One region of the Variovorax sp. PBL-E5 genome, then DNA from elsewhere that is predicted to be linked to it. Evidence: predicted binding sites of a transcription regulator. Region 1 holds the regulator's gene; each other region holds the start of a gene.
What was found. Region 1 encodes sigma-54, which starts transcription at its own class of promoters, with help from an activator protein. Its sites were predicted from a motif close to TGGCANGNAANCTGCTTT; they were not measured.

Region 1 (3,488 bases):
TTCAGCACCTCGATCAGCTTCAGCAGCTGCTGCGCCATCTCGGGGCTGTAGATGATGAGTCCGATCTCGGTGTTGTGCGTGTCCGAGCGCGGGTCGAAGTTCATCGAGCCCAGGAACAGCGTGCGCCCGTCGAAGACAGCCGCCTTCGCGTGCAGCCGACCGACCTGCGAACCGAACAGGCCCAGCCGCACGCTGCGCCGCGTGCGCGCCGAACTGAGCTCGTACAGCTCGGCACCGAGCCGCAGCATGTCGGGCCGATAGCGCCGGTAGCCGGTGTGGACCAAGGGCTCGTCGGTGGCCGCCAGCGAGTTGGTGACGACGCTGATCTTCACGCCGCGCCCGCGGATCTCGCGCATCACCTCCAGCCCGGCCTTGCCCGGAATCAGGTAGGGTGACACCAGTGTCACGTCGGAGCGCGAACGCCGCATCTGTTCGACCACGTTGTAGCGCACGCTGTCGACATCGAGCAGCGGCACGCCGCCGTAGGTCACGGGCTTGTCGATGACGCGGTCGGGCGAATCGGCATAGGCCTCGGCAAGGTTCCAGATCAGGTCCAGCTTGCCGGCCTTGATGTCCTCGGGGATCGGGCTGTAGCCGAGCACGTCGTTCGGCGCCGAGGGACGCGGCACCGGCGTGGTCGCCGGGCCGGTCTTCTCGTCGAAGCTGCGCCGCAACGCGTCGGGCGAAAGGCCGGTCGCGACGACGGTCTGGATCGGCCGCACGTAGTCGCTGTTCCAGTACTGGTCGAACAGGCTCGCCAGCCGCGGGATCAGCGCGCCGGCCACGAAGGTGTCGATGTCGAGGAAGTTGGCGCCGGCCGTCTGGGTGAAATACTGGTTGCCGATGTTGCGCCCGCCGGCCACGCCCATCGCGCCGTCGGCGATGAAGAGCTTGTTGTGCATGCGGTGGTTGACGCGGTCGAAGTCGAACAGCGAGGCAGCAAAGCGCTTCACGAGGCTGCCGCGGCCGGCCGGGAAGGGATTGAACAGCCGCAGCTCCACGTTCGGCGTCGCGGCCAGGCCGAGCAGCAGTTCGTCCTCGCCGGAGGTGTAGAGGTCGTCCATCAAGAGGCGCACGCGCACGCCGCGCTCGGCTGCATCGCGCAGCGTTCGCAGGAAATAGCGGCCCGTCTCGTCATCCTCGATCTGGTAGTACTGGACGTCGAGCGTGCGCTCGGCCCGGCGCGCCAGTTCAAGGCGCGTGTTGAGCGCGAAATCGCCGCCGGGCATGAGGCGGAAGCCGCTCAGGTCCGGGTCCGGCGACGAGGCCTGCGCGATGCGGCCGAGCGCGGTGTCGGCCGATGCCGGGACGGCCTTCGAGGGCGTGTGCGCGAACTCCTTCGGCAGCATCGCGCAGCCGCCGGCCAACAGCATCATCAGCGCCGCCAGCCCCAGGCCCAGCCAGCGCGACAGGAACCCCGGGCCGTTCATCGCGTGAACCCCTAGAGGGCCTTGCGCAGATTGGCCGGCGCGATGCGCAGCGCCTCGCGGTACTTGGCCACGGTCCGGCGCGCGCATTCGATGCCCTGCTCCTTGAGCATCTCGGAGACCTGGCTGTCCGACAGCGGCTTTCTCGTGTCCTCGGCGCTCACGAACTGCTTGATCAGCGCGCGCACCGCGGTGCTCGACGCGTTGCCGCCGGTCTCGGTGCCGAGTGCCGAGCCGAAGAAGTACTTGAGCTCGACGGTGCCATAGGGCGTCGCCATGTACTTGGCGGTGGTCACGCGGCTGATGGTCGACTCGTGCAGGCCGAGCTCGTCGGCGATCTCGCGCAGCACCAGCGGCCGCATCGCGAGCTCGCCATGCACGAAGAAGCTCTTCTGCCGCTCGACGATCGCGTTGGACACGCGAAGGATGGTGTCGAAGCGCTGCTGGATGTTCTTGATGAACCAGCGCGCCTCCTGCAAGCGCTGCGACAGCGCCTGGCTGCCCTCGCCCTTGTGCTGCTTGAGCGCGCCGGCGTAGATGTCGTGCACGCGCAGGCGCGGCATGACCTCGGGATTGAGCATGACGCGGAACTTGACGTTCGTGCCCTGGCCGATGCGCGTGACGATCACGTCGGGCACGACGACGTTGCGCTCGACATCGACGAAGCGGCGCCCCGGCTTGGGCTCGAGCCTGGCGATCACCTGCAGCGCGGCACGCACCGTGTCTTCGCTGCTGCGGGTGAGCGTGGCCAGGCGCTTGAAATCGCGCCGCGCGAGCAGCTCCATCGGCTGCTTGCAGACGGCGATCGCGGTCTTGCGGATCTGCGCCTCCTGGTCGCCCTCGTTCGCATGCGCCAGCGCGCGCAGCTGGATCGTGAGGCATTCGCCGAGGCTGCGGGCGCCGACGCCGACCGGCTCCAGGCTCTGCAGCAGACCGAGCGCGACCTGGAAGTGGTGCACCAGCTCGTCGAACTGGTCGTTGTCTTCGCCCGCGAGGCCGGAGGCGAGCGCCGGCAGCGAGTCCTCGAGGTAGCCGTCGTCGTTGAGCGACTCGATCAGGAAGCGCAGCGCGGCGCGGTCGTTGTCGTCCAGCCGCAGGCCCAGTGCCTGGCGGTGCAGGAAAGATTGCAGCGACTCCTGGCTGCGCGCCAGTTCGGTGGCATCGGCACGCTCGTCGTCGCCGAGGTTGTTGGCGCGCGCGGGCGCGTCGCCGCCCCACTCGCTGTCGTCGGGTGCCACATCGACGGTGCCATCGCCTTCCCAGCCGGGCTCCCCATCCGTGCTGTCAGCCGTGGCCGGCGCGTCGGCTTCGGCCGCGGTGCTCGTGCTGCCGACGCCGGCGTCAGCCAGCGGCGCGGACGGGCCGGCCGGCAGCTCGCCGTCGCCCTCGGCCAGGCGATCGTCGTCGCGCACCGGTGCATCGGCCGCGTCGAGCCCGAACTCCTCGCGCTGCGCTTCTTCGGCGGTGCGTTCGAGGAACGGGTTGTCGTCGAGCATCTGCTCGACTTCCTGGCTCAGCTCGAGCGTGGACAGCTGCAGCAGCCGGATCGACTGCTGCAGCTGCGGCGTGAGCGCGAGATGCTGAGAGACTCGAAGCGAGAGACCCTGCTTCATCGGATTGCCGTCCCTACATCCGGAAATGCTCGCCCAGGTACACGCGCCGCACCTCGGCGTTGTCGACGATCTCCGAAGGCGTGCCTTGTGCCAGCACATGCCCGTCGCTGATGATGAACGCGTGATCGCAGATGCCCAGCGTCTCGCGCACGTTGTGATCGGTGATGAGCACGCCGATGCCGCGTTCCTTCAGGAAGCTGATGATGCGCTGGATCTCGATCACCGCGATGGGGTCGATCCCGGCGAAGGGCTCGTCCAGCAGGATGAAGCGCGGCTGCGTGGCGAGGGCGCGCGCGATCTCGACCCGGCGGCGCTCGCCGCCCGACAGCGACAGCGCCGGCGAATCGCGCAGATGGTCCACCCGCAGGTCGGACAGCAGCTCGGCCAGTCGCTCTTCGATGCGCAGCTTGCTCAACGGCAGCGGCCGGCCCTTGTCGTCGGGCTCGCG
Region 2 (3,488 bases), 330 kb from region 1:
TAACTTGGCCCGGAGGGGTATCCACAACGATGCCCCCTTCGATGGCGATAGCCCGTCGACGGCTCCCATTGCCAATCCAACCGGAATCAAGAAGCTGGCGTAGTCCAACGGATATTCGAGCATCCCGTGAGTAATGACTCCTCCCGCCGCTGCCAGCAACCACGCGGCCCGCGCATCTTGGCAGGCACGTATGCGGGTGGCAAACCACCAGACCAGCACCCCGATGATGAGGCCGCCAAAAGGTACGCCGTTCCACAACAACAGATCCAGGATCAAATTGTGGCTGTGCTCGAAATACTCGCCGATGATCGGGTGATCCTGCGCCACGCGCTGTTGGGCCGCGCCCACCTGCTGCCAGCCGTAGCCCCACAGCGGTTCTCGCCCAATCGCATCAAGCATCGCGTGCCAATATGGCAACCGCTGTCCAGTTCGCATCTGATCGTTCAGGGCACGCCCGGCCGGCAACAGCAGTGCATCACAGACCTTCGGCCATAGCAGCGCACCTGCAACAAACAGCGCACCCAGCGCCAACAATTGCGCGCGCGTGGCGCGCAGGCCTGCGCGTTCCCGAAGGACGAGCCCCCAGATGACAAGCAAGCCAATTTGCAGCCAGCCTGTACGCGACTGAGACATCACCATGCCCAGCAACAAAAAGACGGCACTCGGCCAGAAACCGGCATCGTGCACTTTTTGACGCTGGTGCAGCCAGAGCAAGCCGCACAGCCCCAGAAAGCACACAGTACAGAAGAGATTGGGTTGAGCAACGTTGGCGAATGGCCGACCGCCGGGCGGCAAATCGACCGCATAAATGCCCAGGTTCAAAGCACCAGTCCACTGCACAAGCGCAATGCCGACGGACAACAACGCCGCAAAAAGCCAAGCCCCTGTCAGAGTGATTAACCCATCGCTTCGATTGGAAGAAGCGACCATTGCGCCACCGGCCAGCACGGCGGCTACCCATAGCCAGACATAGAGCACGGCCATTACAGCGTCACCGGCAAAGAGCAGCTTGCCAGTCATGAACTGAACAAAAATCACCATGCCACAGACGACTGCCACACCTGACAGTTGCCAGGACATGCGGCTACCAGCGACTGAACCAACCGCCGGACGAACCACCAGCAATGTCAACAGCAATCCGATGATCGCCAATGCATCGCCCCACGCCGCGGGCCACGGCAAGTAGTGATTGGGTACCAGCCATGCGGCGGCAGTCAGGGCGACAAGGAACTCCGTCAATCTAAGACTCATAAGGGCAAAAGAAAAGGCAGCCGAAGCTGCCTTTTTAGGCTACCCCAATATCACTTAGCCGCGGCAAGAGCCAGGCAAGTACTTCTGCACGATGGTCGTACCATCACCAGCAGAACCACACCGCCAGCTACCAACCTGTTGCGAGGTACCCCCGTAGGTCAGCGGCGCACCACTAGAATCCGTGGGGACAAGCGTGAGGAACTTGCCATCAACACCATTCGTGTCGATCCCAGTTGCTGCGGTGACCTTGATAGCACCATTCAGATCCGTATGGACGGCCATCACATATTTGGAGGTTTGGCTGGCCGATTCACAGCCCCAGTTGTCGGCAGTCATCACCGAGGCCGTGCCCGTTTGATAGACCTCGGAAATGCTGGTACGGCAAGAAGATGCCGCCAGAATAATTTCAGTCACCTTCGCCCGCTTGGTGTAGTCCTGATAAGCCGGCAGCGCCACAGCGGCCAAAATACCAATGATCGCCACAACGATCATCAACTCGATAAGGGTGAAACCCTTTTGCACATTGCGTGCGATGGAACGACGGTTCATTCACAAACTCCAGGTTGGTTGACAGCAGAGGCCCGAGGATGCCCCCGGTGCGCCCTTCTATCCGCAGCATCTGTGCCATGCCCTGGGACACCCTGCGAACCGCCTCCGGCTGCGCATTTGTTCACGAACGCGTTACAACGCGTGACAGGAATTGTTGTACGCCGCGCACAGGGCCTGACAATTTTGTCGGGCCACGCAACCAATCGCGTCAGATGAACAGCACGCCGTCCGCCTGCAGCCAGCGAATGTCCCGTGCCTGCTGCCCCTGCATTTCCCATCCGGTCGCGAAGGCGTCGATCTGGCTCATGATCTCTTCCGTCTCCGCCGGCTTGGTGTGGGTGATGTAGATGGGGTAACTCTTCCCGGGCGCGATTCGGTTCAGTTCGTCCGCCAGGGTGGCGGGCGAGAGATGCAGGGCGCGCTCGGCCAGGGCCTGCTCGCGGTTGCTGAAGGCCGTCTCGATCACGAGCATGGCGACGTCGAGTTCGTTCACGCGGTCCCAGAAGGGCGCGTTGCGTTCGGTGTCGCCGCTGAAGACCCAGTTCGGCCCCCCCTGCGCCGGGCGAACGGCAAAGCCGCAGGCCGGCACCGTGTGGACCGCCGGCAGCACCTCGACCTGCTTGAGGTCGCGCGTGCCCAGTTGCAATTGCTGGCCGATCGCGATGTCGTGAAAGCTCACGAAGGGCGCCTCGCGGCTCGGGATGCTCGCGAAGTCGGGCCAGATGACGTTGTTGAAGACATAGGCGCGCAGCGCCTCGATGGTGGCGCGCAGCGCATGCACGCGCAGCGGCTTCTCGCGGCGGCTGGCCACGGCGTCGAGCATCAAGGGCAGGGCCGCAATGTGGTCGAGGTGCGAGTGGGTGAGCACCACGTCGTCGATGGCCGCCATCTCCTCGAGGGTGAGGTCGCCGACGCCGGTGCCGGCGTCGACCAGCAGATCGCTGTCGACCAGGAAAGAGGTCGTGCGGCAGTTCTTGGCGATGGCGCCCGAGCACCCCAACACACGCACCTGCATCTTGCGACAACCTCGTTTTCTGACAGCGCCTGGCTGCGACTTCGTTACGGACCGGGTTGCGCCATTTCCCGCCGTAGCCTTCGGGCAGCAACGACAGCGAGGCTATACGCAGTGCGCAGCACCGGAAAGGACTTATTTGGCATCTCGCGCCACCTGCGCGAGGCCGATACAGACTGTTGCAGCTGGCGCCTCAGCCGGCGACGAACTGCATGCGGGTGCCGCCGAGTTCGAGCACGTCGCCGTCCTGCAAGGCCACGGCTTCGTTGCCGAGCGGCTCGCCGTTGAGCGCGGTGCCGCCATCGATGGGGGCCACGACGTAACCGTGCAGGCGCCGCGTGACCGCGGCGACGGCGACGCCGGGCTTGCCGATCGTGGTGACGACTTTCTGCAGGCTGACCTCGCGCCCCGCGCCGCTGCCGGAGAGGACGCGGATGACCGCGACGCCGGGCGCGCCGAGCGACGCAGAGACCGTGGGTGCGGACGAAAGGGGCATCGGGCCGGAGGATGTGGCGATGCTGGCGCGGCCCACGGCAGCGCCTTCGGAGGCTGGGCCGCCGACCAGGTAGCGGATCTTGTACTTGCCGACCTCGATGGTGTCGTTGTCCTCGAGGGCCTGCTTCTTGACGGCGCGTCCATTGACGTAGGTGCCGTTGGTGCTGTTGAGATCTTCCAG
Region 3 (3,488 bases), 3.5 Mb from region 1:
TACGGGCGCGGCTTCTGGGCGCAGCAGTGGCTGGGGCTGCGGCGGCTGGTCAATCGGGGCTGAACGGCGCCTTCACGCCGGCCACTTTGCTTCACACGCAGGCGTTATCCTCGGCGTCGATGCGTCTCCTCCTCGATTCTTTCTGGCGTTCGGTGGCCTACTGCATGCACCCGCGGGTGGTCGTGCTCTCGCTGCTGCCGCTGGCGATCATGGCGATCCTGACGGCGATCTTCGGCTATTTCTATTGGGATGCAGCGGTGAGCTGGACGCGCGGCGCGCTGGATGCGTGGCCCCTGCTGTCGAGCTTCTGGGGCTGGATGGGACGCCTGTTCTCGGGCAACGTGACGGCCGCACTCGCCCCATTGGTGGTAGTGGTCGCGGCCACGCCGGTGCTGGTGGTGGTGGCACTGCTGGTGGTCGCCGGGTTCATGGCGCCGGCCTTGACGCGCCTGGTGGCCGAACGGCGTTTCCCGACCCTGGAACAGAAGCGGGGCGCGTCCTTCATCGGCGGCGTCGCCCGATCGCTCGGCCTCACGGTGCTGGCGCTGCTCGCCCTGGTCGTGTCGATGCCGCTCTGGCTCATCCCGCCGCTGGTGCTGGTCCTTCCACCGCTGATCTGGGGTTGGCTGACCTACCGCGTGATGAGCTTCGATGCGCTGTCCGGCCACGCGAGCCCGGAGGAGCGCGACGTGCTCCTGCGGGTGCATCGGCTGCCGCTGCTGGGCATCGGCGTGCTGTGCGGCTACCTGGGCGCGGCACCCAGCATCGTCTGGGCGTCGGGGCTGCTGTTCGCCGCGGCTTTCTTCGTCCTCGTGCCGCTCGCGATCTGGATCTACACGCTCGTGTTCGCGTTCTCGGCGCTCTGGTTCGGGCACTATTGCCTCGACGCGCTGGCGCAACTGCGGGCGCAGCGCGCGGCCGCAGCCGTTTCAACTTCTGCGGTCGAGCTGGCGGATGCCCGCGCGACCGCCACTCAATGGGGCGCGCCATGACCCGTGCATTCGGTCTGATCGTCGTCGGCGACGAAATCCTCTCCGGCAAGCGTGCCGACAAGCACATGCCCAAGGTGATCGAACTGCTCGCCGCGCGCGGCCTCGAGCTGGCCTGGGCCGAATACGTCGGCGACGTGCCCACACGCATCACGGCCGCGCTGGAACGGGCCTTCGCGTCGGGCGACATCGTGTTTTCCACCGGTGGTATCGGCGCCACTCCGGACGATCACACCCGCCAGTGCGCCGCCAAGGCGTTGCGGGTTCCGCTGGCCCTGCATCCCGAAGCCGAGCTGCTGATTCGCGAGCGCATGCAGGACACGGCACGCGAGCAAGGCACCGCCTACGAGGCGGACCGCCCGGACAACGTCCATCGCCTCAACATGGGCGTGTTTCCGCAGGGTGCGACAATCATCCGCAACCCCTACAACAAGATTCCGGGCTTCAGCGTCGGGCATGTGCATTTCGTGCCGGGCTTTCCGATCATGGCCTGGCCGATGATCGAATCGGTGCTCGACACGCAGTACGCCGAGCTTTTCGCCCGCGGCTCCGCGGTCGAGAAATCCGTGATCGTCTACGGTGCCATGGAGGCGGCGCTGACGCCGCTCATGGAAGCCGTCGAGCACGCGCATCCGGGCATCAAGGTGTTCAGCCTGCCGAGCGTGGACCATGCCGTGCACGGTCGTCACATCGAACTCGGCGTCAAGGGCCCGGCCGATCGTATCGAGTCCGCCTATGCGGCGCTGATCGAGGGACTGCACGGCTTTAAGGCAAAGCTTGGCCCCGAATTGGTGCGCTAACTTGGTGCGCACCATTTTGGCTGCAAAATGCCGACTGACGGCCGCCCCGGGGATGCCCAGCGCGTGTTCCGCGCGCGCCCGCAATGGCATAGAAACTGCATTCCCGATTCCGTACTTCCAACCACTATCCAAACCAGGAGAAACCTGATGGCAAAGACCGTCGCCGATGTACTCAAACTCGTGAAGGAAAACGAGGTCAAGTTCGTCGACTTCCGATTCACCGACACCCGCGGCAAGGAGCAGCACGTGACCGTGCCGGTCTCGGCGTTCGACGAAGGCAAGTTCACCGATGGCCACGCCTTCGACGGCTCCTCGATCGCCGGATGGAAGGGCATCGAGGCCTCGGACATGCAGCTCATGCCCGACCCCAACACGGCCAACATCGATCCCTTCTTCGAAGAGACCACGCTGATCCTGACCTGCGACGTGGTCGATCCGTCGGACGGCAAGCCCTACGAGCGCGACCCGCGTTCCCTGGCCAAGCGCGCCGAGGCGTACATGAAGGCATCCGGCTTGGGCGACACCGCCTTCTTCGGTCCGGAGCCCGAATTCTTCGTGTTCGACGGCGTGCGCTGGCAGAACGACATGTCCGGCTGCTTCGTCAAGATCGAATCCGAGGAAGCCTCGTGGAACACCGGCAAGGAGTTCGAGCACGGCAACACCGGCCACCGTCCCGCCACCAAGGGCGGCTACTTCCCGGTGCCGCCGGTCGACAGCTTCCAGGACATGCGCTCCGAGATGTGCCTGGTGCTCGAATCGCTGGGCATCCCGGTCGAAGTGCACCACCACGAAGTGGCCAACGCGGGCCAGATGGAGCTCGGCACCAAGTTCAGCACGCTGATCCAGCGCGCCGACTGGATCCAGCTGCAGAAGTACGTGATCCACAACGTGGCCCACGCCTACGGCAAGACCGCGACCTTCATGCCCAAGCCGATCGTCGGCGACAACGGCTCCGGCATGCACGTGCACCAGTCGGTCTGGAAGGACGGCAAGAACCTGTTCGCCGGCGACGGTTACGCGGGCCTGAGCGATTTCGCGCTGCACTACATCGGCGGCATCATCAAGCATGCCCGTGCGCTGAACGCCATCACGAACCCCGGCACCAACAGCTACAAGCGCCTGGTGCCCGGCTTCGAGGCGCCGGTGAAGCTGGCCTACTCGGCCAAGAACCGTTCCGCGTCGATCCGCATTCCGTTCGTCGCGAACCCGAAGGGCCGCCGCGTCGAAGCGCGCTTCCCCGATCCGCTGATGAACCCGTACCTGGGCTTCGCGGCCCTGTTGATGGCCGGTCTCGACGGCGTCGAGAACAAGATCCATCCGGGCGAAGCGGCCAGCAAGGACCTCTACCACCTGCCGCCGGAAGAAGACGCACTGATCCCGACCGTGTGCCACAGCCTCGACCAGGCGCTGGAGTATCTCGACAAGGACCGTGCCTTCCTGACCAAGGGCGGCGTGTTCACCGATGCGTACATCGATGCCTACATCGATCTCAAGATGCAGGAAGTCACCCGCTTCCGGATGGCGACGCACCCGGTCGAGTTCGACATGTACTACTCCTTGTAATGTTGCTCGCCCCGGGGCTTCGCGCACGATTGCGTTAAAAAGGACGGCACCGCCGTCCTTTTTCTTTGGTCGGGAACCTCGGCGTGCTTGCTGCTTCGAATTGCAACGAGAATGCCGATTTGCCGTGCTACCCAGA
Region 4 (3,488 bases), 1.8 Mb from region 1:
TCGGCGTACTTCTTCGGGTCCTTGCCATCCCACACCACGCCGTCGAACAGCTTGCTGGTGCGCAGCGGATCCTTCGGCACGCCGACCTTCATCGCGCCGGCGACCTCCTTGTAGAGATCGATCTGGTTGATCTGCCGGGCCACCGCGAGGTAGTCCGGGTGCTCCTTCAGGATGCCCCAGCGCTTGTGCTGGGTCAGGAACCACATGCCGTCGGACAGGTATGGGAAGTTGACCGCGCCGTCGTCGAAGAACTTCATGTGGTTGGGGTCGTCCCAGGTCTTGCCCATGCCGTTGTCGTAGCGCCCGAGGATGCGCTGGTTGATCGCATCGACGCTGGTGTTGATGTAGGACTTCTCGGCCACCACGTCGGCCATCTTGTTCTTGTTCTGCAGGTTGGCGTCGATCCACTTGCCGGCCTCGAGGACGGCCATCATCACGGCGCGGCAGGTGTTCGGGTTGGCCTTGACGAACTCGGCGCGCGTGCCGAGCACCTTCTCGGGATGGTCCTTCCAGATGTCCTGCGTGGTGATCGCGGTGACGCCGATCCTGTCCATGATGGCGCGCTGGCCCCAGGGCTCGCCGACGCAGAAGCCGTCCATGTTGCCGACGCGCATGTTGGCCACCATCTGCGGCGGCGGCACGACGATCACCTTGGCGTCCTTCACCGGGCTGATGTCGGCCGTGGCCAGCCAGTAGTTGAGCCACATCGTGTGGGTGCTGGTCGGGAAGGTGCCGGCGAAGGTGTATTCGCGCTTGTCCTTCGCCATCACCCTGGCCAGCGACGGCGCATCGACCGCGCCCTTGTCGGCCAGCGCCTTCGAGAGCGTGATCGCCTGGCCGTTGCGGTTCAGGCCCATCAGCACCGCCATGTCCTTCTTCGGCCCGCCCACGCCCACGTGCACGCCGTAGACCAGGCCATAGAGCACATGCGACATGTCGAGTTCGCCGTTCACCAGCTTGTCGCGCACGCCGGCCCAGCTGGCCTCCTTGCTGGGCACGATCTTGACGCCGTACTTCCTGTCGAAGCCGAGCACCGAGGCCATCACGACGCTGGCGCAGTCGGTCAGCGGGATGAAGCCGATCTTCACCTCTTCCTTCTCGGGCTTGTCCGAGCCCTGGGCCCAGACGGCTGCGCGCAGCGCGGGGGCGAGGCCGGCGACGCCCGCGGCCGCAGCTTGCAGGACGCGGCGGCGGCTCAGTGCGGGTTTCAATGAATCGGTCATGGGGCGAACTCCGAAAAGGAAATGGACAAATCACGAAAGCGCAAAACGAAAAGGCGTCCTCATCACGCCGGGGCTCGCTCGATGACGAGCCCTTGCGGGATGGGGACGCCTTTGTCCGTTCGATGGGCCGCACCCGTCGTTGGATGCCGCCTGTCTGAAGACCTTCGTCGGTCTATGGCTCTCGGGATTGCAAGCTGCGTGCCAGCCGAAGCGCACGCTCGTGCACCATTTCAGTCATTCCAGGTATTCGGCCATTGAAAGTACGGACTCCGCCACTTCGACCAGCCGACGGCCCTGGTTCATCGCGGTCCGGCGCAGCATCTTGTGCGCCTCTTCCTCGCTCAGGCGGCGGTGCGCCATCAGCAGTCCCTTGGCGCGCTCGACCAGCTTGCGCTCGTTGAGGGCGGCGCGCACGGTGTCGAGCTCGTCGCTCATCGCCTGCAGCCGATGCGATTGCTCCTGCACGATCTCGAGGATCGAGCGTTCGAGCTGCCGCCCGTAGGCGGTCGTGTCCGCCGACGGCGGCGACGCGGCCGCATCGCCGAAGAACAGGTCGGCCGGCGCATCGGCGTCGCCCACCAGCCGGGCCAGCAGCGCCTCGTGCACCTGCAGGTCCGCGCGCGCCTGCGCGGTCTTCTGCGCACACAGCTGCCGCAGATCGGCAGCCAGGCGGTCTTCGACATCCTTCATCGCATCGATGCGGCGCGTCGAGCAGTCGAACCAGGCCTGGCTCAGCCCCGTGTCGAGCGCCACACCCGCGGGCGCCGCGCAGGCGATGCGGCGAAAGCGCTCCAGCTCGGCGAACTGCAGGGCAGGCCGGTCGCTGGGCCAGAGTTCGCCCGGGTGCGAAGCCGTGAACTCGGCGAAGACCTGGAAGCAACGCTCCTGCGATTCGATCAGGTGCAGCCAGTGCTGCTGCCGCGCGCTGTCGTTGTGGCCCGAGGCGAAAGCCGCGGCGCCGCAGGCGCGTTCCTGGCCCGCGAATTCCTTGCCTTGCATGAAGTTGAACATCGCGACCAGCAGGCGCGAGATCTCCGGCGAGGTCGCGCCGTCGGCCGCCTCGAACACGACCGCGAGGAGCCCGGCGATCAGCTTGACGAAAGCTGCGGTGGCCTGCGCGGCATCGATCTCCGTCGCACCGATGCGGCTGCGCAGCGCGGGCAGGGCGTCCAGGCCGGGCAGCACCCAGGCGATGCGGCTGAAGAGGCGGGCGCCGTTGCCGATGCGGCCGGCGTCCGTTTCGAGCCGATCGAAACCGGTGCGCACCGCCTGCTCCATCCGCACGCATTCGACGACTTGCGCACTGCGTTGGACCGCGAAGCCCTGGCCGCGCGAACCCAGCAGCAGGTTCGACAGCCCGCGCTCGCGTTGCAGCGCATGGACCAGCCGGCCGATGGTGCCGACCAGTTCGCTGGTGCGTGCGAGCTGCTCCAGCGCGTCGATCTCGCAGCGCAGTGCGGCCATCAGGAAATTCGGGCCGGATTTCGTCATCGGGCACTGCAGGGGCGCGGATCGCGGGTCCGGGAGGAGGGCATAGGGGCATGGAGCAACATTCGTGCCCCGAAAACGGGCGCCCCCTACACTCGCCGCATGCTCGTCCTGGGAATCGAATCGTCGTGCGACGAAACCGGCGTGGCCCTGGTGGAAGCCAATGCCAGCGGCCTGCCGCGTCTGGCCGCGCACGCGCTGCACAGCCAGATCGCCATGCACCGGGCCTATGGCGGCGTGGTGCCTGAACTGGCCAGCCGCGACCACATCCGCCGCGTGCTGCCGCTCGCGCAGGCGGTGTTCGACGAAGCCGGCCGAACGCTGGCCGAGGTCGACGTGGTCGCGTACACGCGCGGGCCGGGCCTGGCGGGCGCGCTGCTGGTGGGCGCCGGTGTGGCCTGCGCGCTGGGTGCTGCACTGGGCCGGCCGGTGCTCGGCGTGCACCACCTCGAAGGGCATCTGCTGTCGCCGTTCCTGAGCGCGGATCCGCCCGAATTTCCCTTCGTCGCACTGCTGGTGTCGGGCGGGCACACGCAACTGATGCGCGTCGATGGCGTGGGCCGCTACATGCTGCTCGGCGAAAGCATCGACGACGCGGCCGGCGAAGCCTTCGACAAGAGCGCGAAGCTGATGGGCCTGCCTTATCCCGGCGGCCCGTGGCTGGCCAAGCTGGCGGAGCAGGGCGACGCCACGGCGTTCAAGCTGCCGCGGCCGCTGCTGCACAGCGGCGACCTCGACTTTTCCTTCGCCGGCCTGAAGACGGCCGTGCTCACGCAG

Region 2: a site for sigma-54 is predicted at 1,861-1,878, ahead of WDLP6_RS26830 (pilin). Genes of this name have one in related genera too.
Region 3: a site for sigma-54 is predicted at 1,874-1,891, ahead of glnA (type I glutamate--ammonia ligase). Genes of this name have one in related genera too.
Region 4: a site for sigma-54 is predicted at 1,410-1,427, ahead of WDLP6_RS16340 (CmpA/NrtA family ABC transporter substrate-binding protein). Genes of this name have one in related genera too.

The regions. Positions count from the first base shown of each region.
Region 1 is NZ_LR594671.1:5,197,520-5,201,007, forward strand. It holds gene WDLP6_RS25330 (phospholipase D family protein) at 1-1,430, opposite strand, end outside; gene WDLP6_RS25335 (RNA polymerase factor sigma-54) at 1,442-3,040, opposite strand; gene lptB (LPS export ABC transporter ATP-binding protein) at 3,054-3,488, opposite strand, start outside.
Region 2 is NZ_LR594671.1:5,528,531-5,532,018, forward strand. It holds gene WDLP6_RS26825 (PglL family O-oligosaccharyltransferase) at 1-1,239, opposite strand, end outside; gene WDLP6_RS26830 (pilin) at 1,306-1,800, opposite strand; gene WDLP6_RS26835 (3',5'-cyclic-nucleotide phosphodiesterase) at 2,009-2,815, opposite strand; gene WDLP6_RS26840 (FHA domain-containing protein) at 3,006-3,488, opposite strand, start outside.
Region 3 is NZ_LR594671.1:1,673,450-1,676,937, forward strand. It holds gene WDLP6_RS08165 (sterol desaturase family protein) at 1-63, shown strand, start outside; gene WDLP6_RS08170 (EI24 domain-containing protein) at 120-992, shown strand; gene WDLP6_RS08175 (competence/damage-inducible protein A) at 989-1,789, shown strand; gene glnA (type I glutamate--ammonia ligase) at 1,937-3,352, shown strand.
Region 4 is NZ_LR594671.1:3,363,214-3,366,701, reverse strand. It holds gene WDLP6_RS16340 (CmpA/NrtA family ABC transporter substrate-binding protein) at 1-1,223, opposite strand, end outside; gene WDLP6_RS16335 (nitrate regulatory protein) at 1,458-2,714, opposite strand; gene tsaD (tRNA (adenosine(37)-N6)-threonylcarbamoyltransferase complex transferase subunit TsaD) at 2,814-3,488, shown strand, end outside.